Regions from separate parts of the Streptomyces sp. SDT5-1 genome, predicted to be linked through region 4. Evidence: riboswitches for the same ligand, from Rfam matches in the RefSeq annotation. Region 4 holds a riboswitch; each other region holds the start of a gene.

Region 1 (6,929 bases), 2.2 Mb from region 4:
CGCGGCGTGCGGCACCCGGCCGAAGACCTCGCCGGTGTGCGGCGAGACGACGTCGATGACCTCCTTGCCGAGCGGGTCGGTCAACTCCCCGCCTATGAACAGCTGTCCGTATTCCAAGAGCTCGGTCATGGCCGGCATCCTCACGCACGACAATTCTGACGGTGTTTCAGAACTGATACCAGTTCTAGTAACGATCCGGAAGGGCGCGGTGGGAGCGGGGAGGCCGCTCCGCGACCCCCGGGATACGGTTCGCCCGGGCGACCATTGAAACGAGTTCTACAAGTTCCCGTACAGTGGCGGCAGTTCGGCTGGAGCGGCGGAGGGTGTCCGATGGCAGAGGCGACGCAGGTGACCGACCACAGCGGGGGCGTGCACAGCATCCGCGTACCGATCCCCGACAACCCGCTCGGCTACACGCTCGTCTACCTCGTCGACACGGACGCGGGCCCCGTGCTCGTCGACACCGGCTGGGACGATCCGGCCTCCTGGGACGCGCTGTCCGCGGGCCTGACGGCCTGCGGCACGAGCGTCTCCGAGCTCACCGGCGTCCTCATCACGCACCACCACCCGGACCACCACGGCCTGTCGGCGAAGGTGCGGGAGGCGTCCGGGGCGTGGATCGCCATGCACGAGGCGGACGCCGCGGTGGTGCGGCGCACCCGCGAGAACAAGCCGGCGCGCTGGTACGCGTACATGGTGGCGAAGCTGGTCGCGGCCGGTGCGCCCGAGGACCACATCGCCCCGCTGATCGCGGCCCGCGACTCCGGGAAGCCCCGTCAACTGCCGGGCTTCGCACCCGCGTTGCCGGACCGCACCATCACCCCCGGCGACCTCCTCGACCTGCCGGGCCGCAGGCTCCGCGCGATCTGGACGCCGGGCCACACGCCGGGACACGTCTGCCTGCACCTGGAGGAGGAGCACCCGGAGGGCCGCGCGGGCCACGGCAGGCTCTTCTCCGGCGACCACGTCCTGCCGGGCATCACCCCGCACATCGGTCTCTACGAGGACCCCGACGACGCCACCGTCACCGACCCGCTCGGCGACTACCTCGACTCCCTCGAACGGATCGGGCGCCTGAACCCGGCGGAGGTGCTGCCCGCCCACCAGCATCCGTTCGCCGACACCCCGGCCCGCGTACGGGAGTTGCTCGACCACCACGAGGAGCGCCTCACCGGACTCCTCGGCCTCCTCTCCACTCCCCTCACCCCCTGGCAGCTCGCCGAGCGCATGGAGTGGAACCGCCCCTGGGCCCAGATCCCCTACGGCTCCCGCAACATCGCGGTCTCCGAGGCGGAGGCCCACCTCCGCCGCCTCGAGAAGACGGGCCGCGTGGAGCAGGTCCCGGGCAGCGACCCCGTGCGGTACGCGGCGGTCGGTTAGCACCCCCGATCTTTGCCGCGCCTTTCATGGAAGAGGCGCCCACGGGGGCGTATCTTCGGCCCCCAAGAGGCTGGAACAACAAGGGGGCACCCGCCGATGACGCCGGACGAGGCTGTGGTCGGCCGGACGGGGAAGCTGGTCGTCGGCACACGTGGGGCCGAAGGTCCGGGCGAGGTACTGGTGCAGGTCAGGGGCGGGACCGAGACCTTTCTCGCGTACTCGGACGAGCCCCTGCCCCGGCACGCCACCGTGCTCGTGATCGAATCCCGCGGCAGCCGGCAGGTCTCGGTCATGGCCTGGCACGACCCTCTCCTCTCCGGTGGCGAGGGCGGCTCCCGCTAAGGAGACGTACAGGCATGTTCGGATATCGCGTTCCCGCGCCCGACGAGGCGATGCTGATCTCGGGCGGCAGGCGGGGACTTGGGGGAGCTCCGTTCCGCGTCGTCACCGGACACGGGAAGTTCGTGCTTCCCGTGTTCCGCAAGACCCGCTTCCTGTCGCTCGCGATGATGGAGGCCGAGGTCGTCGAGAAGTGCGTGACCCGGCAGGGCATCGCCCTGACCGTGCGCGCGGTCATCGCGTTCAAGGTCGGCAACGACCACGAGTCGATCGTCAACGCCGGTCAGCGTTTCCTCTCCGACCAGGACCAGATGTCGGTCCTGACCGGCCGGATCTTCGCGGGCCACCTGCGTTCGATCATCGGCTCGATGACGGTCGAGGAGATCGTCACGGAACGCCAGAAGCTGGCGACGGAGGTCCTGGACACGTCGAAGTCGGAGATGGCGAAGATCGGCCTGCACGTCGACTCGCTCCAGATCCAGTCCATCGACGACGGCGACACCGGCTACATCGAGGCGATGTCGCGCCCGCACAAGGCGGCCATCCAGCGGCAGGCGAAGATCGCGCAGGCGCAGGCGACGCAGGCGGCGGCCGAGGCCGAGCAGGAGTCGTCGCGGCGGCAGGCCGAGTACGCGCGGCAGACCGCGATCGTGCAGGCCGAGTACAACGCGGACGTGGACCGCGCCAAGGCGCAGGCCGAGCAGGCGGGTCCGCTGGCCCTCGCCCACGCGCAGCAGGAGGTGCTCGAGGCGCAGACGGAGCTCGCGCTGAAACAGGCCGAGCTGCGGGAGAAGGAGCTGATCTCCGAGGTGGTCAAGCCGGCGCAGGCGGACGCGGAGCGGATCCGGGTGCTGGCGCTCGCGGAGGCCGAGCGTACGAAGATCCAGGCGGAGGCCGCGGCGTCGTACGACCGGGTGGCGCTCGACCGGATGCTCATCGACCAGCTGCCGCAGATCGTGAAGGAGGCGTCGGCGGGGCTCGCCGGCGCGAACGTCAACGTCCTGAACGGGGCGGACGGCCTGGGCGAGATCGCGGCGGGCCTCGTCGGCCAGGGCCTCACGATCCTCGACTCGGTCCGCAAGAACCTCTCCGGGGAGTCCCCGGACGGCGTCGGCTCGGCGGTGGAGCGCTACGTGGGTGCTCCGCGCGGCGGCGCGGACGACGGCCCGGTCGACGTCCGCTGAGGCGGCGGAGCCCCAGGGGACGCGGCCACGGTGCCGGGTACAGTTAGGGCGTCGTAGTACGTACGTACGAGGGGAAGCCGGTGCAAATCCGGCGCTGACCCCGCAACCGTGAGAGCCGGAACACCTCGCACGTACGCGCTCGGCTCACGACCGTCGAGGAATACGGAGCCGGAGCCGCCCGGTGCCCCCGTGTGCCGCGCCGCCCCGCTCCCCGCAGGGAGAGGCAGCCCGCCCCACCATGAACATGCGCCGCAGCACCGCGCTCGTCGCCGCGACCATCGCGATCGGCGCCTTGGGCGCGCACGCCGCGGCCGCGGACAGTGCCTCCCCCTCCCCGAAGGTGACCGTCCCGTCCGGCCTCTACGGCAAGGGCGACCCCACGTACGACGGCGTGTGGCGGCAGTCCCTCGCGCTCGTCGCGCAGCACGAGGTGGGCGTGAAGCCCGCCGCGAAGGCCGTCGACTGGCTGGCGGGCCAGCAGTGCGAGAACGGCGGCTTCGCCGCCTACCGCGCCGAGCCCGGAAAGCCCTGCGACACCAAGACGAAGATCGACAGCAACGCCACCGCGGCCGCCGTCCAGGCCCTCGCCGCGGTCGGCGGCCGCGACGGCGAGGTCGCCAAGGGCGTCGACCGGCTGAAGAAGAGCCAGAACGCCGACGGAGGCTGGGGCTACGGCCTCGGCATGGACAGCGACGCGAACTCCACGTCCGTCGTCGTCGGCGCGCTCGTCGCGGCGGGCGAGAAGCCGTCCGAGGTGAAGTCCTCCAAGGGGAGGACCGCGACCGACGCCCTCGCCTCCCTCGCCCTGCCGTGCTCCAAGGGCGAGGACGGCGGTGCTCTCGCCTACCAGCCCGACAAGAAGGGCGGGCTCGCCGCGAACGCCGACGCCACCGCGGCCGGCGTGCTCGGCGCCCTCGGCACCGGCTTCGCGCCCGACAAGGGCTCCGCCCCGGACTCGTACACCTGCGAGGACGGCAAGGACGCGAAGGCGCTCGCCCACAACGGCGCCGTGTACCTCCAGAACCAGCTCCAGCCGCGCCTGTACCTGAAGTCCCAGCTCGCCGGCGCCAAGGACCAGCCCGACTACGGCAACACGGCCGACGCGATCACCGCCGTCGCCGCCGCGGAGGGCACCAAGTACACGAAGGACCCGTACACCTGGCTGGAGAAGAACGCGCAGGACTGGGCCGCGCAGACCGGACCCGCCGCCTACGCCGAGCTGATCTTCGCCGCGCGGGCCACCGGCAACGACCCGCGCGACTTCGGCGGCACCGACCTGGTGAGCGCCCTGAACAAGACGGGCCCCGAGCCCGCCTCCACGAAGTCCTCCGCCTCCGACCCCGACGAGAAGAAGGACGACGGCGGCAGCGGAGCCAACTGGTGGATCATCAGCGTGATGTTCATCGCCGCGGTCGGCGCCGGCTTCCTGCTCAGCGGCCGCAAGAAGCAGCAGCCGTGACCGCGCGGAGGTGGACCGGGCTCCTGCTCGGCCTGCTCGCGCTGGTGCTCGGCGTCGTGGCGGCCGCCCCCGCGCAGGCGGCCGGGTACCGGTACTGGTCGTTCTGGGAGCGGGACGGCAAGCAGGCATGGACGTACGCGACGGCGGGCCCCTCGCAGACCAAGCCGTCGGACGGGGACGTGCAGGGCTTCCGGTTCGCGGTGAGCGAGGACTCCGAGGACGCGAAGCAGCCGCGCGGCGCCGCGGACTTCGACACGATCTGCGCCGACACCCCCGCCAAGGACGGCGAGAAGCGGATCGCCCTGGTCATCGACGCGGGCACGGCGGCCGACGCCCCGTCGGGCGAGACCCCGCCGAAGCCGCGCACCGCGTGCGCGCAGGTGGCCGAGGACGCGACGAGCGCCGACGCGCTGGCCGCCGTCGCGAAGCCGCTGCGCTACGACAGCAGCGCGATGCTGTGCGCGATCTCCGGCTACCCGAAGGCGGGCTGCGGCGAGCAGGTGTCGGGCGAGAAGACCGACAAGGCGTCCGGACAGCCGGCCGAGAAGAACGCTGGCGACTCCGGGGACTCCGGCCCGTCCGTCGGCCTCATCGCGGGCATCGCCGTGGTCGTCGTGCTCGGTGTCGGGGCGGGCGTGCAGGCCCGACGCCGCCGCGGCTGACCCGATGTCCGCTCGTACGCTGCGCGCCCCGCGGGCGCACCGCTCCAACGCCCTGCATCCGGGCGCCTGGTGGATCTGGGCGCTCGGCCTCGGCACGGCCGCGTCCCGCACCACGAACCCGCTGCTGCTCGCGCTCCTGATCGGCGTCGCGGGTTACGTGGTGGCGGCGCGCCGCACCGAGGCGCCGTGGGCGCGCTCGTACGGGGCGTTCGTGAAGCTGGCGCTCGCGGTCCTCGGCATCCGTCTGGTCTTCGCGACGCTCCTCGGCTCGGCGATCCCCGGCACCCACCTCCTGGTCACGCTTCCCGAGGTCCCGCTGCCTGACTGGGCGCAGGGCGTCCGCATCGGCGGCCCCGTCACCCTCGAAGGCCTGGTCTTCGCCCTGTACGACGGCCTGAAGCTGGCCACGCTGCTGATCTGCGTGGGCGCCGCGAACGCCCTCGCGTCGCCGTCCCGGCTCCTCAAGTCCCTGCCGGGCGCGCTGTACGAGGCCGGGGTCGCGGTCGTCGTCGCGATGACGTTCGCCCCGAACCTGGTCGCGGACGTGCGCAGGCTGCGGGCTGCGCGGCGGCTGCGGGGCCGCCCCGACAAGGGCCTGCGCGGGCTGCTCCAGGTCGGCCTCCCGGTCCTCGAAGGGGCGCTGGAACGCTCGGTGGCGCTCGCCGCCGCGATGGACGCGCGCGGCTACGGCCGCACCGCCGAGGTGCCGCCCGCCGTCCGCCGGGCCACGGCCGCGCTCACCCTCGGCGGACTCATCGGGGTGTGCGCGGGAACGTACGGGCTGCTCGCCGCGTCCGGCGCCGGATACGGGCTCCCGGTCCTACTGGCGGGGGTCGCGGCGGCGCTCGGCGGTCTGTGGCTGGGCGGCCGGCGCACGGTCCGCACCCGCTACCGGCCCGACGTGTGGGGCGTCAGGGCCTGGCTCGTCGCGGCGTCGGGGGCGGCGGCCGCGGCGGTGATGATCTGGGCGGGCGCCCGTGACCCGGCGGCCCTCCAGCCGCCCGTCGTGCCGCTCGCGGCGCCCTCGCTGCCGCTGTGGCCCGCGGCGGGCATCCTGCTCGGGCTCCTCCCGGCCTTCCTCGCACCCGCTCCCGCTCCCGACAAGCCGACGGAGGCAGCGTCATGATCCGCTTCGAGAACGTCTCCGTCACCTACGACGACGCACCGGAGCCCACCGTCCGCGGCATCCACCTCCACGTGCCGGAGGGCGAGTTGATGCTGCTCGCGGGCCCTTCGGGCGTCGGCAAGTCCACGCTCCTCGGAGCGGTGAGCGGGCTCGTGCCGCACTTCACCGGCGGCACGCTCGCCGGCCGGGTCACGGTCGCGGGCCGCGACACCCGCACCCACAAGCCGCGCGAACTCGCCGACGTCGTCGGCACGGTGGGCCAGGACCCGCTCGCGCACTTCGTGACGGACACGGTCGAGGACGAACTCGCGTACGGCATGGAGTCGTTGGGCCTGAGCCCGCAGGTCATGCGCCGCCGCGTGGAGGAGACCCTCGACCTCCTCGGCCTCGCGGACCTGCGCGACCGCCCCATCTCCACGCTCTCCGGAGGCCAGCAGCAGCGCGTCGCGATCGGCTCCGTCCTCACCCCGCACCCTCAGGTCCTGGTCCTCGACGAACCGACGTCGGCCCTCGACCCTGCGGCCGCCGAGGAGGTCCTCTCGGTCCTGCAACGCCTGGTCCACGACCTCGGCACGACGGTCCTCATGGCGGAACACCGCCTGGAGCGGGTCATCCAGTACGCGGACCAGGTGGCGCTGTTGCCGGCGGCCGGGGAGCCGCTGAGGGTGGGCGCCCCGGCCGACATCATGGCGATCTCCCCGGTGTACCCACCGGTGGTGGGCCTGGGCCGCTTGGCGGGTTGGACGCCGCTGCCCCTGACGGTGCGGAACGCGAGGCGA
Region 2 (6,929 bases), 520 kb from region 4:
CAAGGGCGACTTCGTCGAGGGGACGTGCGGCGCACAGCGCGGCCTCACCCACGTCGAGGCCGTCGAAGGTTCCCCCGCGCAGGCGGCGGGCGGCCGCCCCCGCTTCGCCGACCTCACCCCACTGCACCCGAGCGAGCGGTTCCGCCTCGAGCACCCGGCGGCCGGGCTCGCGGGACGCGTCGTCGACCTGTTCACCCCCGTCGGCAAGGGGCAGCGCGGGCTGATCGTCGCCCCGCCGAAGACCGGCAAGACGGTGCTGCTCCAGCAGCTCGCCGCCGCGTTCGCCGCGAACCACCCCGAGGCCCACCTCATGGTGGTGCTCGTCGACGAGCGCCCCGAGGAGGTCACCGACATGCGCCGCTCGGTGCGCGGCGAGGTCTACGCCTCGACGTTCGACCGCCCAGCCAAGGCGCACATCGCGCTCGCCGAACTCGCCGTCGAGCGCGCCAAGCGGCTCACCGAGCGGGGCCGCGACGTGGTGATCCTCCTCGACTCCCTGACCCGCCTGTGCCGCGCGTACAACAACGCCGCGTCGACCAGTGGCCGCACCCTGTCGGGCGGCGTCGACGCGGCGGCCCTGCACGGGCCGAAGCGGTTCTTCGGCGCGGCCCGCGACGCCGAGGAGGCCGGATCCCTGACGATCCTCGCCACCGCCCTCGTCGACACCGGCTCCCGCGCCGACGACTACTACTTCGAGGAGCTCAAGAGCACCGGCAACATGGAGCTGCGCCTCGACCGCACCCTCGCCCAGCGCCGCGTCCACCCCGCCGTCGACCTCACCCCGTCCGGCACCCGCCGCGAGGAGCTGCTGCAGCCGGCAGCCGAGCTGTCCGTCGTCCGGGGCCTGCGGCGGGCCCTGCAGACCCGGGACCCGTACGCGTCGTACGAGGCGCTGATCGAGAAGCTGCGGCAGAGCCCGGACAACGCCGCGTTCCTGCGCCAGGCGCACTCCACGGTGCCCGGGGCCAGGCCCTGACCCCGGATGCGTAATACTCGACCCATGAACGCGCGCGTTACACGCCGCGGAGGAGCACCGGCCGTCACGGTCCGGCGGGCCACCGCACAGGACGCCCGGCGCCTCACCCGCCTCGTGCGTGGCTCCAGCGCCTACCGGGACCCGTACGCCTCCATGGTCGCCGGGTACCGGGTGGGCCCGGACTACATAGAGGCGCACCCGGTGCATGTGGCCGTGGACGAGGCCGACGGGCGGGTGCTCGGTTTCTACGCGCTGCTGCTCGCGCCGCGGGAGCTCGACCTGATGTTCGTCGCGGACGAGGCGCAGGGCCGCGGCATCGGCCGGCTGCTCATCGCGCACATGCTGGCACAGGCCGTCGGCGCGGGCCTCGACCATGTGCGGGTCGTCGCGCATCCGCCCGCCGAGGGCTTCTACCGGAGCATGGGCGCGCGCCGGACCGGCACGGTGGCCGCCCGCCCGCCGGCCGTCGCCTGGGACCGGCCCGAACTCGAATTCGCCGTTCCCCCGGCGGCCTGAGGGGTTCCGCCCTTGCCCGGCACGGCGCACACTCGTGGTCGTCGGGATGCGGCAAGGAGGCCACATTGGGCAGCAGTCAGGCACGCGCCGAGGCGTTCGACGTCATCGTGGAGATCCCCCAGGGGTCCCGGAACAAGTACGAGATGGACCACGACCTCGGCCGGATCCGGCTCGACCGGATGCTGTTCACGTCGACGCAGTACCCCGCGGACTACGGCTACGTCGACGGCACGCTCGGCGGCGACGGCGACCCGCTGGACGCGCTCGTCCTGACCGGCGACGCGACGTTCCCCGGCTGCGCCATCGAGTGCCGCGCCATCGGGATGTTCGTGATGAGCGACGAGAAGGGCCCGGACGAGAAGATCCTGTGCGTGCCCGCGCACGACCCGCGGCACGACGCGACCCGGGACATCGAGGACATCCCGGAGTTCGACCGCCTGGAGATCACCCATTTCTTCGAGGTCTACAAGGACCTGGAGCCGGGCAAATCGGTCGACGGCTCGCACTGGGAGGGCCGCGAGAAGGCCTACGAGGAGATCCGCCGGGCCCGGGAGCGGGCCGCGCGGTAGGTAGTAGGGTGGTCGGGCCGTGGTGCTCGGGAAGACCGGTGACAGCCCTTCAGGGGCCCATTCCGGAGCGGCCCTCGCCACTGTGATCGGGTTCCGGACAGCGACGTCCGGGGCGCGTCGTTCCATCCTGTGCGCCACTGGCGGCCGTCGGCCGCTGGGAAGGCCGGAGCGACGGGCACACCCGTAAGCCAGGAGACCGGCCACGGCATCTCACGAAGTGATCCACGAGGTGCTGGAGCGTGATCGACGCATGACCCTGCCCGGGAACTCCCCGAATCTCCTGAATTCCCCCTCCCCTGCCTTCCGTTGGCGCCGCGAGGACACGCTGCGCACGGCGGGCCTGATCGCGGTGATCGCCGCGCTGCACGTCGTCGCGTTCGGCGTGCTCTTCCTGCTCGTCGTCCCCGAGCACTACGAAGTGGGCAACAAGGCCTTCGGCATCGGCCTCGGCATCACGGCGTACACGCTCGGCATGCGGCACGCGTTCGACGCCGACCACATCGCGGCCATCGACAACACCACCCGCAAGCTGATGGCGGACGGCAAGCGGCCCGTCTCTGTCGGCTTCTGGTTCGCGCTCGGCCACTCCAGCGTGGTGGTCGTGCTCGCGGCCCTCGTCGCGGGCGGCACGGCGCTCGCGACCACCCTGACGAGCGACGACTCCCCCACCCACCAAGTGCTCGGCGTCGTCGGTACGACCGTCTCCGGCACCTTCCTGTACCTCATCGCCGCGCTCAACCTCGTCGCCCTGATGGGCATCCTCAAGGTCTTCAAGGCGATGCGCGCGGGCTCGTACGACGAGCGGAAGCTCGAGCAGCACCTGGACTCGCGCGGGTTCATGAACCGGATCCTCGGCCGCTTCACCAAGTCCATCACCCGCCCCGGGCAGATGTTCCCGCTCGGCTTCCTCTTCGGGCTCGGCTTCGACACCGCGACCGAGGTGACGCTGATGGTGATGGCGGGCAGCGGCGCCGCGGCGGGCCTGCCCTGGTACGCGATCCTGTGCCTTCCGCTGCTGTTCGCCGCGGGCATGAGCCTGTTCGACACGCTCGACGGCACGTTCATGAACTTCGCCTACCAGTGGGCGTTCTCGAACCCGGTGCGCAAGGTGTTCTACAACCTCACCATCACCGGTCTGTCGATCGCGGTCGCGTTCTTCATCGGGACGATCGAACTCGTGGGCGTGCTCCACGACAAGCTGGACCTCAGCGACGCGGTGACCGGCTGGATCGCCGGTCTCGACCTCGACAACGTCGGGTACGTCATCGTTGGCCTGTTCGTCGTCGTGTGGGCGGCGGCGATCGCCTACTGGCGGCTGGCGCGGGTCGAGCAGCGATGGTCGGCGCGGGTGGCCGACGCCGGGTAATTCGGTTGCCGGGATGCGCGGCGCGCTGCTGCACTGATTCCCGTGCGGCACGAGTCGCGCATCCCGACCGTGAGGACCGATCCATGCGCGCTGCAGTCACGTTCCTTCCGAGGGCCACCGCGGATTCCGCCGCCGTGGCATTCCCTTCCTTCGAGGACTCGACTGCCCGTGGCATTGCTGAATCTTGGAATTCTCGCGCACGTAGACGCCGGTAAGACCAGCCTGACCGAGCGGCTCCTGCACTCGGCCGGGGTGATCGACGAGCTCGGCCGGGTCGACGACGGGAGCACCCGCACGGACTCCCTGGACCTGGAGCGCCGGCGCGGCATCACCATCAAGGCGGCCGTGGTGTCGTTCCCGGTCGGCGGCACCACCGTCAACCTGGTGGACACACCGGGTCACCCGGACTTCATCGCCGAGGTCGAGCGCGTGCTCGGCGTGCTCGACGGGGCGGTGCTCGTCGTCTCCGCCGTGGAGGGCGTCCAGGCGCAGACCCGCGTCCTGATGCGGACGCTGCGCCGACTGCGCATCCCCACCGTGGTGTTCGTCAACAAGGTCGACCGGCGCGGCGCCCGGGAGGCCACGCTCCTCGACGACCTGCGCCGCAAGCTCACACCCGCCGTGGTCCCGATGAACACGGTGACCGGCGGCCTCGGCGACCGCTCCGCGCGCTGCGTCCCGTACGCCGCCGGGGACGCGGACCACCGCGCCCGCCTGGTCGACGTGCTCTCGGCCCGCGACGACGGCCTCCTGGAGGCGTACGTCAAGGACGAGGAGTCGGTGACGTACGGCAGGCTGTGGGACGCGCTCGCCGAGCAGACGGCGCGGGCGCAGGCCCATCCGGTGTACTTCGGCTCGGCGATGACGGGCGCGGGGGTCGACGCCCTCGTGGACGGCGTCACGCGGCTGCTTCCGGCCGCGGAGGAGCGGCACCGACTGCCGCTCTCCGCCCGGGTGTTCAAGGTGGAGCGCGGACCGGCCGGCGAGAAGATCGCGTACGCCCGTGTCTTCACCGGGACGCTGCGGGTGCGCGAGCGCCTCGCGCTGCCCGGCGGCGGCGAGGAGCGGCTGACGGGAGTACGGGTCTTCGCGGACGGGGCGGACGTCCCGGCGGCGGAGGCCGGGCCCGGGAGGGTGGCGCGACTGTGGGGGCTCGGCGGCGTGCGCGTCGGCGACGACCTCGGAGAGCCTCGAGCACCGGTCGAGGAACACCACTTCGCGCCGCCGACCCTGGAGACGGTCGTCGAGCCCGAGCGGCCCGGCCTGCGCGGCGCCCTGCTCGCCGCGCTCACCCAGCTCGCCGAGCAGGACCCGCTGATCGGCCTGCGCCAGGACGACGTCCGCCAGGAGATCTTCCTGTCGCTCTACGGCGAGGTGCAGAAGGAGGTCGTCCAGGCCACGCTCGCCGAGGAGTTCGGGCTCGACGTCACGTTCCGCGCGACGACGCCGCTGTGCGTCGAGCGGCCGACGGGATCGGGCGAGGCGGCCGAGGCCATGAAGGACGAGGGCAACCCGTTCCTCGCGACCATCGGACTGCGCGTCGACCCGGCGCCGGTCGGCTCCGGCGTCGCGTTCCGGCTCGGCATCGAACTCGGCTCGCTGCCCATGGCGTTCATCAAGGCCGTCGAGGAGACCGTGCACGAGACCCTGGGCCAGGGGCTGCTCGGCTGGCGGGTCACGGACTGCACGGTGACGCTGTTCCGCTCCGGGTACGCGCCGCGGCAGAGCCACGCGCACGCCGTCTTCGACAAGTCGATGTCGAGCACCGGGGCGGACTTCCGCGGCCTGACACCACTGGTCCTGATGAGCGCCCTCGAGCGCGCGGGCACGACGGTGTGCGAGCCGATGCACCGCTTCCGCCTCGACATCCCGGCCGATCTGTACGGGGCGGTGCTGCCCGCCCTGACCCGGCTGCGGGCCGTGCCGACCGGGCAGCGCACGGCGGACGGCGGGGCGTGGGCCACGGTCGACGGGCTGATCCCCGCGGCGCGGGTGCGGGACCTGGAGCGCCGGCTGCCGGGGCTCACCCGGGGCGAGGGCGTCCTGGAGGCCGCCTTCGACCACTACGCCCCGGTCCGCGACGACGCGCCGCGCCGTTTCCGCACCGACCACGATCCGCTGCACCGCAAGGAGTACCTGCTGCGGGTCGTGCGCGGGGCGGGCGTGCGGCAGGGGTGACGCGGCGCGCGGGGACCGTGGGTGGCGGCGGGGCGCCAGGGGCCCGAGCGGCTGGTTGAATCCGGGCCGTTCGGCCCACCGTGAGGGCCCGTTGGCCCCGTCCCCCACGGGGGCCCGCGCTGAGATGCTGCGGTATCGAGCCTCCCGTGCCCTCGCCCTCCCGCCGCGGCGCACGGTCGAGGCCGAGCCCGGGCCCGCCGTTCGCAGAAGGGGGAGCCGCGAATGGCGGGCCCGTCCGTTCCGGGCCCGCGGCCCGGCCGTTCCCCCTTCGCACGCGTGTCCGGCACGCCGCCGCGGCAACTCGCGCGCAAAACACCCTAATCAGAGCGATAAAGTGGCTCGTCAACCCGCACGTGCCCGATCACTCAGGAGTGCCTACGTGTCCGTAGCCATCGACTCGTCCGACGCCGCTGTCCAGTCCGGCGCCGAGGCCACCGCGGAGCCCGTGCCCGCGCCGGCCGTCGCCCCGGACGGCGCCGCCGCCGTGCCCGCGAACGAGGAGACGGCCGAGCCCGGGGACACCGCGAACATGTGGACCCCGCCGACCACCGCCGAGACCGAGGCGTCGGACGCCGAGGTCCCCGCCCCGGCCTCCGCCCCGCAGGACGCGTCCGACGACGCCTCCGGCAGCTTCTGGACCCCGCCCACCGAGGTCCCCGTGGTCGCCGACGCCGATGCCGACTCCGAGGCGGAGGCCGACGACGACCCCGCCCCCGGCGACGTACCGGAGGCCATCACCCGCGACGCCCACGAGTTCGGCGTCTACGCCCGCACCGGCGGCTGGGCCTTCGCCCTGAAGGTGGCCCGCAGCGTGCGCCCCGGCGGGCAGCCGGCCGGCGAGTCGTCGAAGGTCTCGGCGCGGAAGTTCGCCGAGCTGGCGGGCTGCTCGGCCGACCGCGTCATGCGCTTCTACAAGGCGTGGGACAGCGCGGCGGACGACGGCCTCGTCCCCCAGTTCGAGGCCCTCACGCCCGGCGAGGACGTCGAACTCCCCGAGGCCGACGTCTGGTTGTCGTACTACGTCTCCCGCAACAGCGCGACCTCGGTGCGCGGCCAGGCGATCACGGAGGCCGCCGAGGCCGAGGGCATCCGCCCGACGAAGGCCCTGGAGGTCGCGGAGAACCCGACGGCGCTGCGGGCCGCGATCCTCGCCGACCCCGGCACGGCGGAGGCCGCCCGCAAGGCGCTGATGGACCGCCTCGACGAGGACCCGGCGCTGCGCACGGGCCTGGCCCGCGACATCGTACGCACGGACGACCTGAAGAAGGCCGTCGCCGAGGAGACGAAGACCGGCGGCCAGCTGGAGTACGTCCGGAAGATCGCG
Region 3 (6,929 bases), 4.7 Mb from region 4:
TCTCTGCTCAGCGAGGGGACGGAACCGCGAAATGTCCGATGCGCCTGAAGTGAAACAACCGGTGGTCACGCCGGTCCGCGTGATCATTGCTCTCTGTCTGGTCGCACCGTTCGTCGCGATGCTCTGGGTCGGTTCGTACGCCAAGGTCGACCCGACCCTGATCGGCATTCCGTTCTTCTACTGGTACCAGATGCTCTGGGTGCTCATCTCGACCGCGCTCACGATGCTCGCGTACAAGCTGTGGCAGCGCGATCAGCGTGCCCGTAAGGCCACTTCGGCCACTTCGGAAGGGGCGGGCGCGTGAACGACGGCGTCAACGGTGTCGCGCTCACCGTCTTCATCTTCTTCTTCGTGGCCGTCACGGTCATGGGCTTCCTCGCCGCGCGCTGGCGTCGGGCCGAGAACGAGGCCTCGCTCGACGAATGGGGCCTGGGCGGCCGCTCGTTCGGCACCTGGATCACCTGGTTCCTGCTCGGCGGCGACCTCTACACCGCGTACACCTTCGTCGCCGTCCCCGCGGCGATCTACGCGGCCGGCGCCTCCGGCTTCTTCGCGGTGCCGTACACGATCCTGGTGTATCCGCTGATCTTCACGTTCCTGCCGCGCCTGTGGTCGGTCTCGCACAAGCACGGGTACGTGACGACCTCGGACTTCGTGCGCGGGCGCTTCGGCTCGAAGGGCCTCTCGCTCGCGGTCGCGGTCACCGGCATCCTCGCCACGATGCCGTACATCGCGCTCCAGCTGGTCGGCATCCAGGCCGTGCTCGACGTGATGGGCGTCGGCGGCGGCGAGAACACCAACTGGTTCATCAAGGACCTGCCGCTGCTGATCGCCTTCGGCGTGCTGGCCGCGTACACGTACTCGTCCGGACTCCGCGCCCCCGCGCTGATCGCGTTCGTCAAGGACACCCTGATCTACATCGTGATCGCGGTGGCCATCATCTACATCCCGATCAAGCTGGGCGGCTTCGAGCACATCTTCGCCGCGGCGAGCGACAAGTTCGACGCCGCGAACGAGGCGGCGGGCAAGCCGGTCGCCGGACTCGCGCCGGGCTCCTCGGGCACGTGGACGTACGCGACGCTCGCGCTCGGCTCCGCCCTGGCGCTGTTCATGTACCCGCACTCGATCACCGCGACGCTCTCCTCGAAGAGCCGCGAGGTGATCCGCCGCAACACCACGATCCTGCCGCTGTACTCGCTGATGCTGGGCCTGCTGGCGCTGCTCGGGTTCATGGCGATCGCCGCCGGGATCAAGGTGCAGAACGGCCAGTTGGCGATCCCGCAGCTGTTCGAGGACATGTTCCCCGACTGGTTCACCGGCGTGGCGTTCGCGGCCATCGGCATCGGCGCGCTCGTCCCCGCGGCCATCATGTCCATCGCCGCGGCGAACCTGTTCACGCGCAACATCTACAAGGACTTCCTCAAGCCGGACGCGACGCCCGAGCAGGAGACCAAGGTCTCCAAGCTGGTCTCGCTGCTGGTGAAGGTGGGCGCGCTCGCCTTCGTCCTCACGATGGACAAGACGGTCGCGATCAACTTCCAGCTCCTCGGCGGCATCTGGATCCTGCAGACCTTCCCGGCCCTGGTCGGCGGCCTGTTCACGCGCTGGTTCCACCGCTGGGCGCTGCTCGCCGGCTGGGCGGTCGGCATGGTCTACGGCACTCTCGCCGCGTACGGGGTGGCCTCGCCGACGCAGGCCCACTTCGGCGGCTCCTCGGCGGAGATCCCCGGGATCGGCCAGATCGGCTACATCGGCATGACGGCGTTCGTCCTCAACGTCCTCGTCACGGTCGTCCTGACCTTCGTCCTGAAGGCCGTGAAGGCCCCGGACGGCGTCGACGAGACGTCCCCCGCGGACTACACGGCGGACGCGGGCGACAAGGGCGTCCAGGTCGACCTGCCGACCGTCGGCGCGGGCTCAGGACACTAGTCACGCGGTTACCGGTACAGGTGTCGGGCCCCTCCGTCGCGGAGGGGCCCGACGCGTTTCCGGGAAAGCATTGCGGGCACCGCCGCACGTCACGTAACCATGACGACGTGATCAGAACTGTGCGCCCCGAAGAGTACGCCGACCTCGGTGAGTTGATCGCCCGCGCCTACCTCGGCAGCGGGCTCCTCGCGGACGGCGAGAACGACTGGTACGCCGCCCAGCTGCGCGACGTCGAGAAGCGCGCGCAGCAGGCCGAGGTGCTCGTCGCCGAGGGCCCTGAGGGCCGCATCCTCGGCGGCGTCACGTACGTCCCCACGCACGACCACCCGTACGCGGAGGTGTCACGGCCCGGCGAGGCCGAGTTCCGGATGCTCGCGGTGGCGGTCGAGGCGCGCGGCAAGGGCGTCGGCGAGGCGCTCGTGCGGGCCGTGGTCGAGCGGGCGCGGGCGGCCGGGAAGAAGGCCGTGGTGCTGTGCACGCAGCCCGTGGCGACGGCCTCGCACCGGCTCTACGAACGCCTCGGCTTCACCCGGATCCCGGACCGCGACTGGGACCCGATCCCGGAAGTGACGCTGCGGGCGTACGAGTTGAGGCTCTAGCCGGTCCGGCCTCCGGGCCGCGCCGACACAACATATGGGGCTGACGCGAAAGCCCGACACAACATGTATGCTCGCTCTCGCTGTCGCCGCAGGGGAATCCGGTGCGAATCCGGAACTGTCCCGCAACGGTGTGCGTAGGCGTACAAAAACGCCCGCGCGAGTCCGATGACCTGCCGACGGTACGCCCGAGCCGCCCGGCCCGGGCGTCGACGACGTCCGGGCCTCGCGGAAAGGGCCGGTGGACGAGGGCCCGTGCGCCCGCGCTGCCACCTCCTCCCCGCAGGCCCCGAGCCGAGCGAGGGAGAGCCTCCACGTGACCATCGCGCCGCCCGCCGAACCGGTCTCAGCCACCCCCGAGGACGGCCCGGGTGCAGCCCTGCTGCGCACCCTGACCGAGCTGACCGCCGACCTCCCCGACGCCGACCCCGGCAGAGTCGCCGCCGCCGCGCTGCGCGGCCGTTCGGCGCGGGGCTCCGCCGGGGCAGTCACCGCGGAGCTGCGCGATCTCGCCACGGAGGCCGCGGCCGGTCTGATCTCCGAGGACCCGGACTACTCCCGGCTCGCCGCCCGCCTGCTCACCCGTTCCATCGCCGCCGAGGCCGCCTCGCAGGGCGTCACGTCCTTCACCGAGTCGGTCGCGGTCGGCCACCGCGAGGGCCTGATCGCGGACCGCACCGCCGAGTTCGTCCGGGTGCACGCGGCGCGCCTCGACGCGCTGATCGACACCGCGGGCGACGACCGCTTCGGCTACTTCGGCCTGCGCACCCTGCACAGCCGCTATCTGCTGCGCCACCCGATCACCCGGCACGTCATCGAGACCCCGCAGCACTTCATGCTGCGCGTGGCCGCGGGGCTCGCCGAGGACGACTCCGTGCGCGCCCTGGAGGAGGTGGGGTCGCTGTACGGCCTGATGAGCCGCCTGGACTATCTGCCCTCCTCCCCCACCCTCTTCAACTCCGGCACCCGGCACCCCCAGATGTCGAGCTGCTACCTGCTCGACTCGCCGCTGGACGAGCTCGACTCGATCTACGACCGGTACCACCAGGTCGCCCGGCTCTCGAAGCACGCGGGCGGCATCGGCCTCTCGTACTCCCGCGTCCGCAGCCGCGGTTCGCTGATCCGCGGCACGAACGGGCACTCCAACGGCATCGTGCCGTTCCTGAAGACGCTCGACGCGTCGGTGGCGGCGGTGAACCAGGGCGGCCGCCGCAAGGGCGCGGCGGCGGTCTACCTGGAGACCTGGCACTCCGACATCGAGGAGTTCCTGGAGCTGCGCGACAACACCGGCGAGGACGCGCGCCGCACCCACAACCTCAACCTGGCCCACTGGATCCCGGACGAGTTCATGCGCCGCGTGAACGCGGACGAGCCGTGGTCGCTGTTCTCCCCCGCCGACGTGCCCGAGCTCGTCGACCTGTGGGGCGCGGAGTTCGACGCCGCGTACCGCAGGGCCGAGGCCGAGGGGAAGGCGCAGCGGACGGTGCCCGCCCGCGATCTGTACGGCCGGATGATGCGCACCCTCGCGCAGACCGGCAACGGCTGGCTGACCTTCAAGGACGCCGCCAACCGCACCGCCAACCAGACGGCCGAGCCCGGTCACACGGTCCACTCGTCGAACCTCTGCACGGAGATCCTGGAGGTGACGGACGACGGCGAGACGGCCGTCTGCAACCTCGGGTCCGTGAACCTCGGCGCCTTCGTCGCCGACGGCGGCATCGACTGGGAGCGGCTCGACGAGACGGTCCGCACGGCCGTCACGTTCCTCGACCGCGTCGTCGACATCAACTTCTACCCGACCGACCAGGCGGGCCGCTCCAACGCGCGCTGGCGGCCGGTGGGCCTGGGCGCCATGGGCCTCCAGGACGTCTTCTTCAAGCTGCGGCTGCCGTTCGACTCGGCCGAGGCGAAGGCCCTGTCCACGCGGATCCAGGAGCGCATCATGCTCGCCGCGTACGAGGCGTCGGCCGACCTCGCCGAGCGCAATGGCCCGCTGCCCGCCTGGGAGAAGACCCGTACGGCGCGCGGTGTGCTGCACCCCGACCACTACGACGTACAGCTGACGTGGCCGGAGCGCTGGGCGGCGCTGCGGGAACGTATCGCCGACGTCGGCATGCGCAACTCGCTGCTCCTCGCCATCGCGCCGACCGCCACGATCGCCTCGATCGCCGGCGTCTACGAGTGCATCGAGCCGCAGGTCTCCAACCTGTTCAAGCGGGAGACGCTGTCCGGCGAGTTCCTCCAGATCAACGGGTACCTGATCGACGAGCTCAAGGCGCTCGGCGTGTGGGACGCGCAGACCCGCGAGGCGCTGCGCGAGTCCAACGGCTCGGTGCAGGGCTTCACCTGGATCCCCGACGAGGTCCGGGCGCTGTACCGCACGGCGTGGGAGATCCCGCAGCGCGGCCTCATCGACATGGCGGCGGCGCGCACCCCGTTCCTCGACCAGGCCCAGTCCCTGAACCTCTTCATGGAGACGCCGACCATCGGCAAGCTCTCCTCGATGTACGCGTACGCCTGGAAGTCGGGCCTGAAGACGACGTACTACCTGCGCTCGCGCCCCGCGACGCGCATCGCGCGGGCCGCCGCCCGCGTCCAGCCGGCGGAGCCCGACGCCGTCGCCTGCTCCCTGGAAAACCCCGAGTCCTGCGAGGCCTGCCAGTAATGACCACCTCTCCCGAGACCACTGAGAAGAACCTGCTCGACCCGGGCTTCGAACTGACCCTGCGCCCCATGCGCTACCCGGACTTCTACGAGCGCTACCGCGACGCGATCAAGAACACGTGGACGGTCGAGGAGGTCGACCTCCACTCGGACGTCGCCGACCTCGCGAAGCTGTCGCCGGGCGAGCAGCACATGATCGGCCGCCTGGTCGCGTTCTTCGCGACGGGCGACTCGATCGTGGCGAACAACCTGGTCCTCACCCTCTACAAGCACATCAACTCCCCCGAGGCGCGCCTGTACCTCTCGCGCCAGCTGTTCGAGGAGGCCGTGCACGTCCAGTTCTATCTGACGCTCCTGGACACCTATCTCCCCGACCACGAGGACCGCGCGGCGGCCTTCGCCGCCGTCGAGAACATCCCGTCCATCCGCGAGAAGGCCGAGTTCTGCTTCAAGTGGATGGACTCGGTCGAGGAGATCGACCGCCTGGAGAGCCAGGCGGACCGCCGCCGCTTCCTCCTCAACCTGATCTGCTTCGCGGCGTGCATCGAGGGCCTGTTCTTCTACGGCGCGTTCGCCTACGTCTACTGGTTCCGCAGCCGCGGCCTCCTGCACGGCCTGGCCACCGGCACCAACTGGGTGTTCCGCGACGAGACGATGCACATGTCGTTCGCCTTCGACGTGGTGGACACGGTCCGCAAGGAGGAGCCGGAGCTCTTCGACGACGCGCTGCGCACGCAGGTCACGGACATGCTGAGCGAGGCGGTCGAGGCCGAGCTCCAGTTCGCCCGCGACCTGTGCGGCGAGGGCCTGCCCGGCATGAACACCGACTCGATGCGCCAGTACCTGGAGTGCGTCGCGGACCAGCGCCTCCAGCGCCTCGGCTTCGCCCCGCTCTACGGCTCGGAGAACCCGTTCTCCTTCATGGAGCTCCAGGGCGTCCAGGAGCTCACCAACTTCTTCGAACGCCGCCCGTCCGCCTACCAGGTGGCGGTCGAGGGCTCGGTCGGCTTCGACGAGGACTTCTAGGCGGCTTCGGTGAACTCCGCGCGACGGGACGGGCGTTCGGCGTCCCGGCCCGCCGCGCGGAGCTGGCGGTCGATGCGGCGGTCGTGGGCCATCCCGTACAGGGACGGGGAGGCCAGGAGGAGGAAGACGAAGAGGACGGCGAGGTAGTTCATCGCTGTGGTCATGTCCTCCACTGTCCGCCGGTTCGGGGGCGGGCGGCAGTGGCAGGACTGTCATCAACCCTCGAATTACTGCCAGTTGTGCGGCACACTGGCAGGCATGCTGAACAACGTGGCCGCGGTGCTGCTCGACGGCGTGCACCCCTTCGAACTCGGCGTCGTGTGCGAGGTGTTCGGCCTCGACCGCAGCGAGGCCGGGCTTCCCGTGTACGACTTCGCGGTGGCCTCCGCCGCGGGTCCGACGCTCGGCACCCATGTGCCGGGCATGACCGTCTCCACCCCGTACGGGCTCGAACGCCTGGAGGAGGCGGACCTCATCGCCGTACCCGCCGCCGACCGGCCGCGGGAGGGCTATCCGCCCGAGCTGCTCGACGCCCTGCGGCGGGCCGTCGACCGGGGCGCGCGCGTCCTCAGCGTGTGCTCGGGCGTGTTCGTGCTCGGCGCCGCGGGGCTGCTCGACGGGCGGCGGTGCGCGGTGCACTGGCGGTACGAGCGCGAGCTGGCGATCCAGTTCCCGCGCACCCGCGTCGACCCCGACGTGCTGTACGTCGACGAG
Region 4 (6,929 bases):
TCCCGGTACAGATCGGCCAGGTCGTCCCGGATTCCCTCGAGCCCTGCGACTACGGCATCCGCCATGATCCAAACTCTCCGTTCCATCGGCTCGGTTCAGTGTCGCCCACGCGGGCGGCGGGGGAGCCGACGTTCAGGGCCGTGGTGCGTCGCCGGGCAGATACGTCACCTGCGGCCGACGCGTGCGCGGATGGACGGCGACCTCGGCGGCCACCCCGTACACCTCCGAGAGGAGTCGCGGGGTGAGAACGTCGCCCGGTGGGCCCGCCGCGACGACCTCGCCGTCCCGCAGCACGTACAGGCGGTCGCAGTAGTGGGCCGCCAGGTTCAGGTCGTGCAGGGCGATGAGGACCGTGGCGGGAAGGCGGCGCAGGGCCGAGAGGATCTCCAGCTGGTGGCGGATGTCGAGGTGGTTGGTGGGTTCGTCGAGGACGAGCAGGGAGGGCTCCTGGGTGAGGGCGCGGGCGATGAGGACGCGCTGGCGCTCGCCGCCGGAGAGCTGGGCGAAGGGCCGATCGGCGAGCCGTGCGGCATCGACGGCGTCCAGTGATGCCTCGATCAGGGCGGAGTCCGCGGCCGTGTCGCCCGCGAGGAGCCGCTTGTGCGGGGCGCGCCCCATCGCGACGACCTCACGCACCGTCAGCTCGAGGTCGGCGCCCGCGTCCTGGACGACGGCGGCCACCGTACGGGCGAGCCGGCGCACCGGCAGAGCCCAGGCGTCGGATCCGTCCACCCGCACCGTCCCCTCGGCCGGTCGCAGGACCCGGTACACGGCCCGCAGCAGCGTGGACTTGCCGCTGCCGTTCGGCCCGACGAGTCCGACGGTCTCGCCCGGACGCGCGGTCAGCGACACGTCGTCGACGAGCCGCCGCGCGCCCGCCGTGAGCGTGAGGTTCTCTACGTGGAGGTCGGCGGCCGTCATCCGACACCTCCCGCGTTCGCTCGCCGCGCGTCCCGTCGCAGCAGCCACAGGAAGAACGGCCCGCCGCACAGCGCCGTCAGCACACCGACCGGGATCTCCATCGGCGCGGCGACCGTCCGCGCGGCGATGTCCGCCCACACCAGGAACACCGCGCCACCGAGCGCGGCCGTCGGCAGGACCCGCCGATGGTCGGCGCCGACGAGCAACCGCACCATGTGCGGCAGCATCAGACCGACGAAGCCGATCGGCCCCGCCGCCGCGACCAGCACCCCGGTGACGAGCGACACCAGGACGAACATGCGCCCGCGGAACCGGGCCACGTCCAGGCCCATCGTCGTGGCCGCCTCCTCGCCCGCGAGCAGCAGGTTCAGGTTCGGCGCCTGCACCATGAGGACACCGATCCCCACGAGCAGCGCGAGACCCGGCAGCCACAGCGAGTTCCACGACACACCGCCCAGCCCGCCGAGCGTCCAGGCGAGGACCGTACGCGCCTCGTTGCCGCGGTCCGTGGTGAGCAGCAGCAGATTCAGCACCGCGCTGAGGATCGAGGCGACGGCGACCCCGGAGAGGACGAGCCGCCCCGACGTGATGCGACCGCCGGTACGGGCGGTGGCGTACACGAGGACGAGCGCACCCAGCGCACCCACGAACGCCGCAGCCGACAGCGACATCGCCCCGAACACACCCACCCCGAACACGAGGACCGCGACCGCGCCCAGCGAGGCACCGGACGAGACACCAAGGAGATACGGCTCGGCGAGCGGATTGCGCACCAGGGCTTGCAGGGCCGTGCCGACGACCGCGAGCCCGGCGCCGGTGACGGCCCCGAGCAGCACGCGCGGCGCCCGCACGTCGAGCACGATCGTCTCCCGCGCCCGCGACCAGTCCGCGTCGCCCCACCAGTCGGCGCCCAGCGCGTGCGTGACGATGCCCCACACCTGGCCGACAGGCACGTGCACGGAACCGATGGCGACTCCGGCCGTGAGGGACACCAGCAACAGGGCGGTCAGTACGACAAAGGTGGCGGTGAGCCGCGCCCCCTGGCCGACGCGCCGCCGTTCCCGTACGCCGGTTGACGGCTTCCCGGCCACCGCGGGCGGCGCGGTCACGCGAAGCTCCCCGGGTGCAGCCCGCGCGCAAGGCCCTCCACCGCGTAGGCCGAGCGGACCCCGACGAGCGTCGCGGTCAACGGCAGCACCACGAACCGCTTGTGCTTGATGGCCGGTACGTCGGCGAGGGCGGGCTGTGCGAGCAGGTACCGCTTCTTCTGCGCCACGCTCTTGTCGCCCGCGTAGTCGTAGATGGCGATCACCTCGGGCCTGCGGTCGACGACCTGCTCCCAGGAGACGTCCCCGAACACGTCGTCCAGGTCGGCGAAGACATTGCGCCCGCCCGCCAGCCGGATCAGCTGCGTGCCAAGGCCCTTGCCGCCCGCCGTGAACGCGGACTTGTCGCCGCTGTCGTACACGAACACGGGGACGTCCGCCGCGTCCCGTACGGCGGCGCTCGCCTTCGCCACCCGTCGACGCAGGTCGGAGACGAGGGCGTCGGCACGCTTCGAGACACCGAAGATCCTGCCGATGGTGCGGATCTCGGCGTAGGTGTCCTCCATGGTCACGTTCTTCTCGCCGCAGTACTCGCGGTTGAGGTACGTGTCGATCCCGGCGTCGGCGAAGGCCTTGCGGGAGCGGCCCTCCTTCTCGTCGAAGGCGCTGCTGTAGCCGCCGTAGACGAAGTCGGGTTCGGCTTCGAGGACCTTCTCGAACGAGGGCGCCTTCGCGGCCAGTTGAGGAACGGACCGGAAGTCCTCGCGCAGGCCCGGCAGGACGGCGGAGTCGGGAAATGCCGTGCCGACCATGCGGTCCTTCAGGCCGAGAGAGAGCAGGAGTTCGGCCGGGTGCTGATGGATGGTCACGACGCGGGACGGCGGCCGTTCGTACGTCGTCCTGACGCCGCAGTTGTCGATGGTGACGGGGAAGCCCTTCGCGGCCGACGACCGGGAGCCTTCGGCGCCCGCGGTGTCCGATCCGGACGGGCCGCATCCGACGGTGAGCAGCAGCGACGCCGACAACGCGACGACCGCGGCCGTGAGGCGCCGCGTGGCGAACCGCCGCCGACGCACACGGGATTGAGCAAGGGCATGAGGACGGTACGGGCCGTCGTACACGTGAAGCCTCCTACGGAGTCCGCGCTCCTCGGAATGGGCCCGCGACGGGCCAGTGACCTGACTCCCGGGCGGCGTTGACGCGCGCTGCCCGGTCACAGTGGCGGGACCGTGCCGGATTCGCACCGGCTTCCTGTCTCCCGTCGCGGCGATGACCCGGTGATAGTACGCAGTGCCGGGCGAAAGGCAAAGGCGGAGCAAAAGGGGGTGGCGGATGCAAAGATGGACCGGCCATGACGACAGGTTGGGGTGCCAGGGCAGGACGGGCCGCGGTGTTCGCGGCCGTCTGCGTGCTGCTCACATCCCTGGGGCACGCCCTCATGTCCGGCGACACCGTGCCGTGGTGGGCCTTGGGCGGAGGATTCGTCGTCGCCGGGGGAGCGGCGTACGGGGTGGGCGGCCGTGAGCGGGGGCTGCTGCCGGTGGTGGGGCTCGCGGTGGCGTCGCAGGCGGTGCTGCATGTCTTCTTCTCGTGGACGCAGGGCGTCGGGCACTCGGTGAACTCAGCGGAGTCACTGGGTACGGCCGGGATGCCGACGACGCCCGCGATGGAACACTCGAGCCATGCCATGCATGGGATGCACGGCATGGCCGACACATCGGCCACTGACATGTCGGTCGGCGGCATGTCAGGCACCGGCATGCTCCTGGCCCACCTGCTGGCGGCCGTCCTGAGCGGGCTCTGGCTCGCGTACGGCGAACAGGCCGCGTTCCGCATCGCGCGCTGCGCCGCCCGCCACCTCCTCGCACCTCTCAACCTCCCGCTCCGCCTCCCAACTCCCGTCCACCGCCCTCGCATTCACGTCCGCCGCACGCGCGACGACCGCACACCGCGTGTCCTCCTCCTCGCGGACACGATCACCTCCAGGGGCCCACCCGCAGGGCACGCTGTCGCCTGACGACAGCCGGTTCACCCGAGGCTGCGCCCCGCACCCTCGGGCATCGGTCGTGCGCCCGCGCGACCGTTTCCCCCTGCAACGCGCCGGATCCGGACGCGCCGAGGGCCACACGGCCCGCGCCCGGACATCGCGCTGCCCGAAACTGGAGGACCACGTTGTCCATCACCTCGGAAACCACCCCCGAATCCCGCCCGGAGGAGGAGAGTCCCCGCACCCCGCCGGGAACCCGCTCGGCCTGGGCGTCCCTGCGCCCGCTGGTCCTGCGAATGCACTTCTACGCGGGGGTGTTCGTCGCCCCGTTCCTGCTCGTCGCAGCGCTCACGGGCCTGCTCTACGCGGGCTCGTTCCAGGCCGAGAAGCTCGTGTACGCCCATGAGTTGACGGTTCCCGTCGGCAAGGCCGAGCTGCCGATCGCGGACCAGGTGGCTGCCGCGCGCAAGGCCCACCCGGAGGGAGAGCTCAGCGCCGTGCGCCCCTCGCCCGAGCCCGGGGCGACGACCCGCGTCCTGCTGTCCGGCGTGCCGGATGTCGACGCCGACCACACCCTCGCGGTGTTCGTGAACCCGTACGACGGGGAGGTGCGCGGCGCCCTCGAACAGTACGGCTCCACCGGCGCGCTGCCCCTGCGCACCTGGATCGACGAGCTGCACCGCGACCTCCACCTGGGCCAAGTGGGCCGCCTCTACAGCGAGTTCGCGGCCAGCTGGATGTGGGTCATCGCGGGCGGCGGCCTCGTCCTCTGGTTCGGCCGCCGCCGTTCACGCCGAGCCATCCGCGGCACGAGCGGCCGCAGGCGCACCCTGTCCCTGCACGGTTCGGTGGGTGTCTGGGCGGCGCTCGGACTCTTCTTCCTGTCCGCGACGGGCCTGACCTGGTCGACGTACGCCGGGGCCAACGTCACCGACCTGCGCGAGGCGCTCGGCCAGACGACGCCGACCGTCTCGACGTCCACGGTCTCCTCGGCCCCCGCCGACTCCGGCGGGGAGCACGCGGGCCACGGCATGGGCGGCGGCGGGACCGGCGCCGCGGGCGCCGACGGAGGCGCAGGCCTGAACACCGTACTGAAGGCGGCCCGCTCCGAGGGCCTCTCGAACCCCGTGGAGATCGTCCCACCCGCCGACCCCTCCTCCGCGCACGTCGTGCAGCAGATCCAGCGGAGCTGGCCGGAGAAGCAGGACGCCGTCGCCGTCGACCAGGCGAGCGGGCGGGTCACGGACGTGGTGCGGTTCGCCGACTACCCGGTGCTCGCGAAGCTGTCCCGCTGGGGCATCGACCTGCACACCGGCAGCCTGTTCGGACTCGCCAACCAGATCGCCCTCGCCGTTCTCGCCCTCGCGGTGGTCGCGCTCATCGTGTGGGGCTACCGCATGTGGTGGCAGCGCGGGCGCGGCGCCGCGTTCGGCCGGCCGATCCAGCGCGGCGCCTGGCAGCACGTACCGCCGTACTTCCTGGTGTCGTTGATGGTGGCGGTCACCCTGCTCGGGTGCTTCCTGCCGCTGCTCGGCATCCCGCTCGCTGCGTTCCTGCTGTGCGACATCGCGCTGGGTGAGATCGCGTACCGGCGCGGCAAGCGGACGTACGCACCGGCGGCCTGAGGAGGCAGCCTTCGGCCGCACGACCCCGCCTGAAGGAGTTCGTGCGGCCGAGGTGGCGCGTCCAGGCGCCAATTGGGTCCGCCTTCTGATGTGCTGCATGGCAGAAGCGGCAACTGCCGTCGCCCGTACGCGAGAGAAGGTCGCGCCACATGTTGATCACCGCCGCGCAGGCCCTGGCAGGCCCCGACCTGCGCCCTGTGCCCGACGCGGCCGTCCTCGTACGCGAGGGTGTCATCGCGGCCGTCGGCCCGCGCGAGGAGGTCGAACGGCACGCACAGCTGGACGAGCCCCGCCTCGACTTCCCGGACGGGACGGTGCTCCCGGGCCTGATCGACGCGCACGTGCACCTCTGCTTCGACGCGGGGCCGGACGCCGTGGCCACGCTCCAGGCACAGGACGACGAGACACTGTTCACCGCGATGGCGGCTCGGGCGCGGCAGTTGCTGCACGCCGGTGTCACGACGGCCCGCGACCTCGGCGACCGCAACGGCCTCGCGGTGCGACTGGCACAGGACACCAGCACGGGGGCGGTGGCGGGCCCGCGGATCGTCCCGGCGACGACACCCCTCACCCCGCCCGGCGGCCACTGCTGGTTTCTGGGTGGCGAGGTCTCGGGCCCCGACGAGGCCCGGCGACTGGTCCGACGCAACGTCGAGACCAGCGCCCGGGTCATCAAGGTCATGGCGACCGGCGGCGGCCTCACCAAAGGCGGGGCCGACAGCTGGGAGTCCCAGTTCTCCGACGAGGAACTCGCGGCGATCGTCGACGAGGCGCACCGCGCCGGGCTTCCGGTCGCGGCACACGCCCACGGCGTGGACGGCATCGCGGCGGCGGTCGCGGCCGGAGTGGACTCCGTCGAACACTGCACGTGGATGACGGCCGACGGATTCGAGGTCCGCCAGGACGTGCTCGACCGGATCGTCGAACAGAACATCTACGTGTGTCCGACGGTCAGCCCGAACTGGCGCATGCTGCCGACCTTCTTCGGCGCCGAACGCGCCGAGGCCATGTTCGACGCGATCCGCCGGATGGCGACGTCCGGCGCCCGGCTGATCGCATGAACGGACGCGGGCGTCCAACGCGCCGCCTTCGACGGCCTCCCGAGCGCCCTCACGTTCTACGAGCACCTGGGCCTGCCCACGCACCGCATCCTCGCGATGGCCACGACGGAACCGGCCCACGCACTCGGCCTCGACGACACGACCGGCCAACTCACCCCCGGCTACAGCGCGGACGCCGTCGTGGTGCACGGCGACCCGCTCGCGGACCTCGGCGCGCTGGGGTCGGTGGCGGCCGTGATCGCGGCGGGCAGAAACCATGACCCGACTGACAAGGCGTAGCCAGAGAAGG

What was found. A riboswitch is a leader RNA that binds a small molecule or an ion and turns the genes downstream of it on or off. The one in region 4 is predicted to bind cobalamin.
Region 1: linked by a shared signal. The riboswitch ahead of ACTWJ8_RS13935 (prenyltransferase/squalene oxidase repeat-containing protein) and the one ahead of ACTWJ8_RS03615 (ABC transporter substrate-binding protein) in region 4 are both predicted to bind cobalamin.
Region 2: linked by a shared signal. The riboswitch ahead of ACTWJ8_RS06130 (HoxN/HupN/NixA family nickel/cobalt transporter) and the one ahead of ACTWJ8_RS03615 (ABC transporter substrate-binding protein) in region 4 are both predicted to bind cobalamin.
Region 3: linked by a shared signal. The riboswitch ahead of ACTWJ8_RS25485 (ribonucleoside-diphosphate reductase subunit alpha) and the one ahead of ACTWJ8_RS03615 (ABC transporter substrate-binding protein) in region 4 are both predicted to bind cobalamin.

What each region holds. Positions count from the first base shown of each region.
Region 1 is NZ_CM125963.1:2,974,311-2,981,239, forward strand. Features, by position in the region: gene ACTWJ8_RS13915 (aldehyde dehydrogenase) at 1-129, opposite strand, end outside; gene ACTWJ8_RS13920 (MBL fold metallo-hydrolase) at 331-1,380, shown strand; gene ACTWJ8_RS13925 (hypothetical protein) at 1,477-1,722, shown strand; gene ACTWJ8_RS13930 (flotillin family protein) at 1,737-2,903, shown strand; adenosylcobalamin-variant (AdoCbl-variant) riboswitch at 2,961-3,037, shown strand; gene ACTWJ8_RS13935 (prenyltransferase/squalene oxidase repeat-containing protein) at 3,142-4,362, shown strand; gene ACTWJ8_RS13940 (SCO2322 family protein) at 4,359-5,024, shown strand; gene ACTWJ8_RS13945 (energy-coupling factor transporter transmembrane component T) at 5,029-6,150, shown strand; gene ACTWJ8_RS13950 (ABC transporter ATP-binding protein) at 6,147-6,929, shown strand, end outside.
Region 2 is NZ_CM125963.1:1,288,479-1,295,407, forward strand. Features, by position in the region: gene rho (transcription termination factor Rho) at 1-976, shown strand, start outside; gene ACTWJ8_RS06120 (GNAT family N-acetyltransferase) at 1,001-1,492, shown strand; gene ACTWJ8_RS06125 (inorganic diphosphatase) at 1,558-2,061, shown strand; cobalamin riboswitch at 2,065-2,280, shown strand; gene ACTWJ8_RS06130 (HoxN/HupN/NixA family nickel/cobalt transporter) at 2,312-3,427, shown strand; gene ACTWJ8_RS06135 (GTP-binding protein) at 3,596-5,605, shown strand; gene ACTWJ8_RS06140 (hypothetical protein) at 5,985-6,929, shown strand, end outside.
Region 3 is NZ_CM125963.1:5,493,529-5,500,457, reverse strand. Features, by position in the region: gene ACTWJ8_RS25500 (DUF3311 domain-containing protein) at 32-304, shown strand; gene mctP (monocarboxylate uptake permease MctP) at 301-1,929, shown strand; gene ACTWJ8_RS25490 (GNAT family N-acetyltransferase) at 2,037-2,528, shown strand; cobalamin riboswitch at 2,590-2,720, shown strand; gene ACTWJ8_RS25485 (ribonucleoside-diphosphate reductase subunit alpha) at 2,842-5,190, shown strand; gene ACTWJ8_RS25480 (ribonucleotide-diphosphate reductase subunit beta) at 5,190-6,215, shown strand; gene ACTWJ8_RS25475 (hypothetical protein) at 6,212-6,379, opposite strand; gene ACTWJ8_RS25470 (helix-turn-helix domain-containing protein) at 6,474-6,929, shown strand, end outside.
Region 4 is NZ_CM125963.1:766,867-773,795, reverse strand. Features, by position in the region: gene ACTWJ8_RS03630 (amidohydrolase) at 1-65, opposite strand, end outside; gene ACTWJ8_RS03625 (ABC transporter ATP-binding protein) at 133-921, opposite strand; gene ACTWJ8_RS03620 (FecCD family ABC transporter permease) at 918-2,030, opposite strand; gene ACTWJ8_RS03615 (ABC transporter substrate-binding protein) at 2,027-3,088, opposite strand; cobalamin riboswitch at 3,119-3,260, opposite strand; gene ACTWJ8_RS03610 (hypothetical protein) at 3,319-3,984, shown strand; gene ACTWJ8_RS03605 (PepSY-associated TM helix domain-containing protein) at 4,140-5,579, shown strand; gene ACTWJ8_RS03600 (amidohydrolase family protein) at 5,729-6,640, shown strand; gene ACTWJ8_RS03595 (amidohydrolase family protein) at 6,737-6,919, shown strand.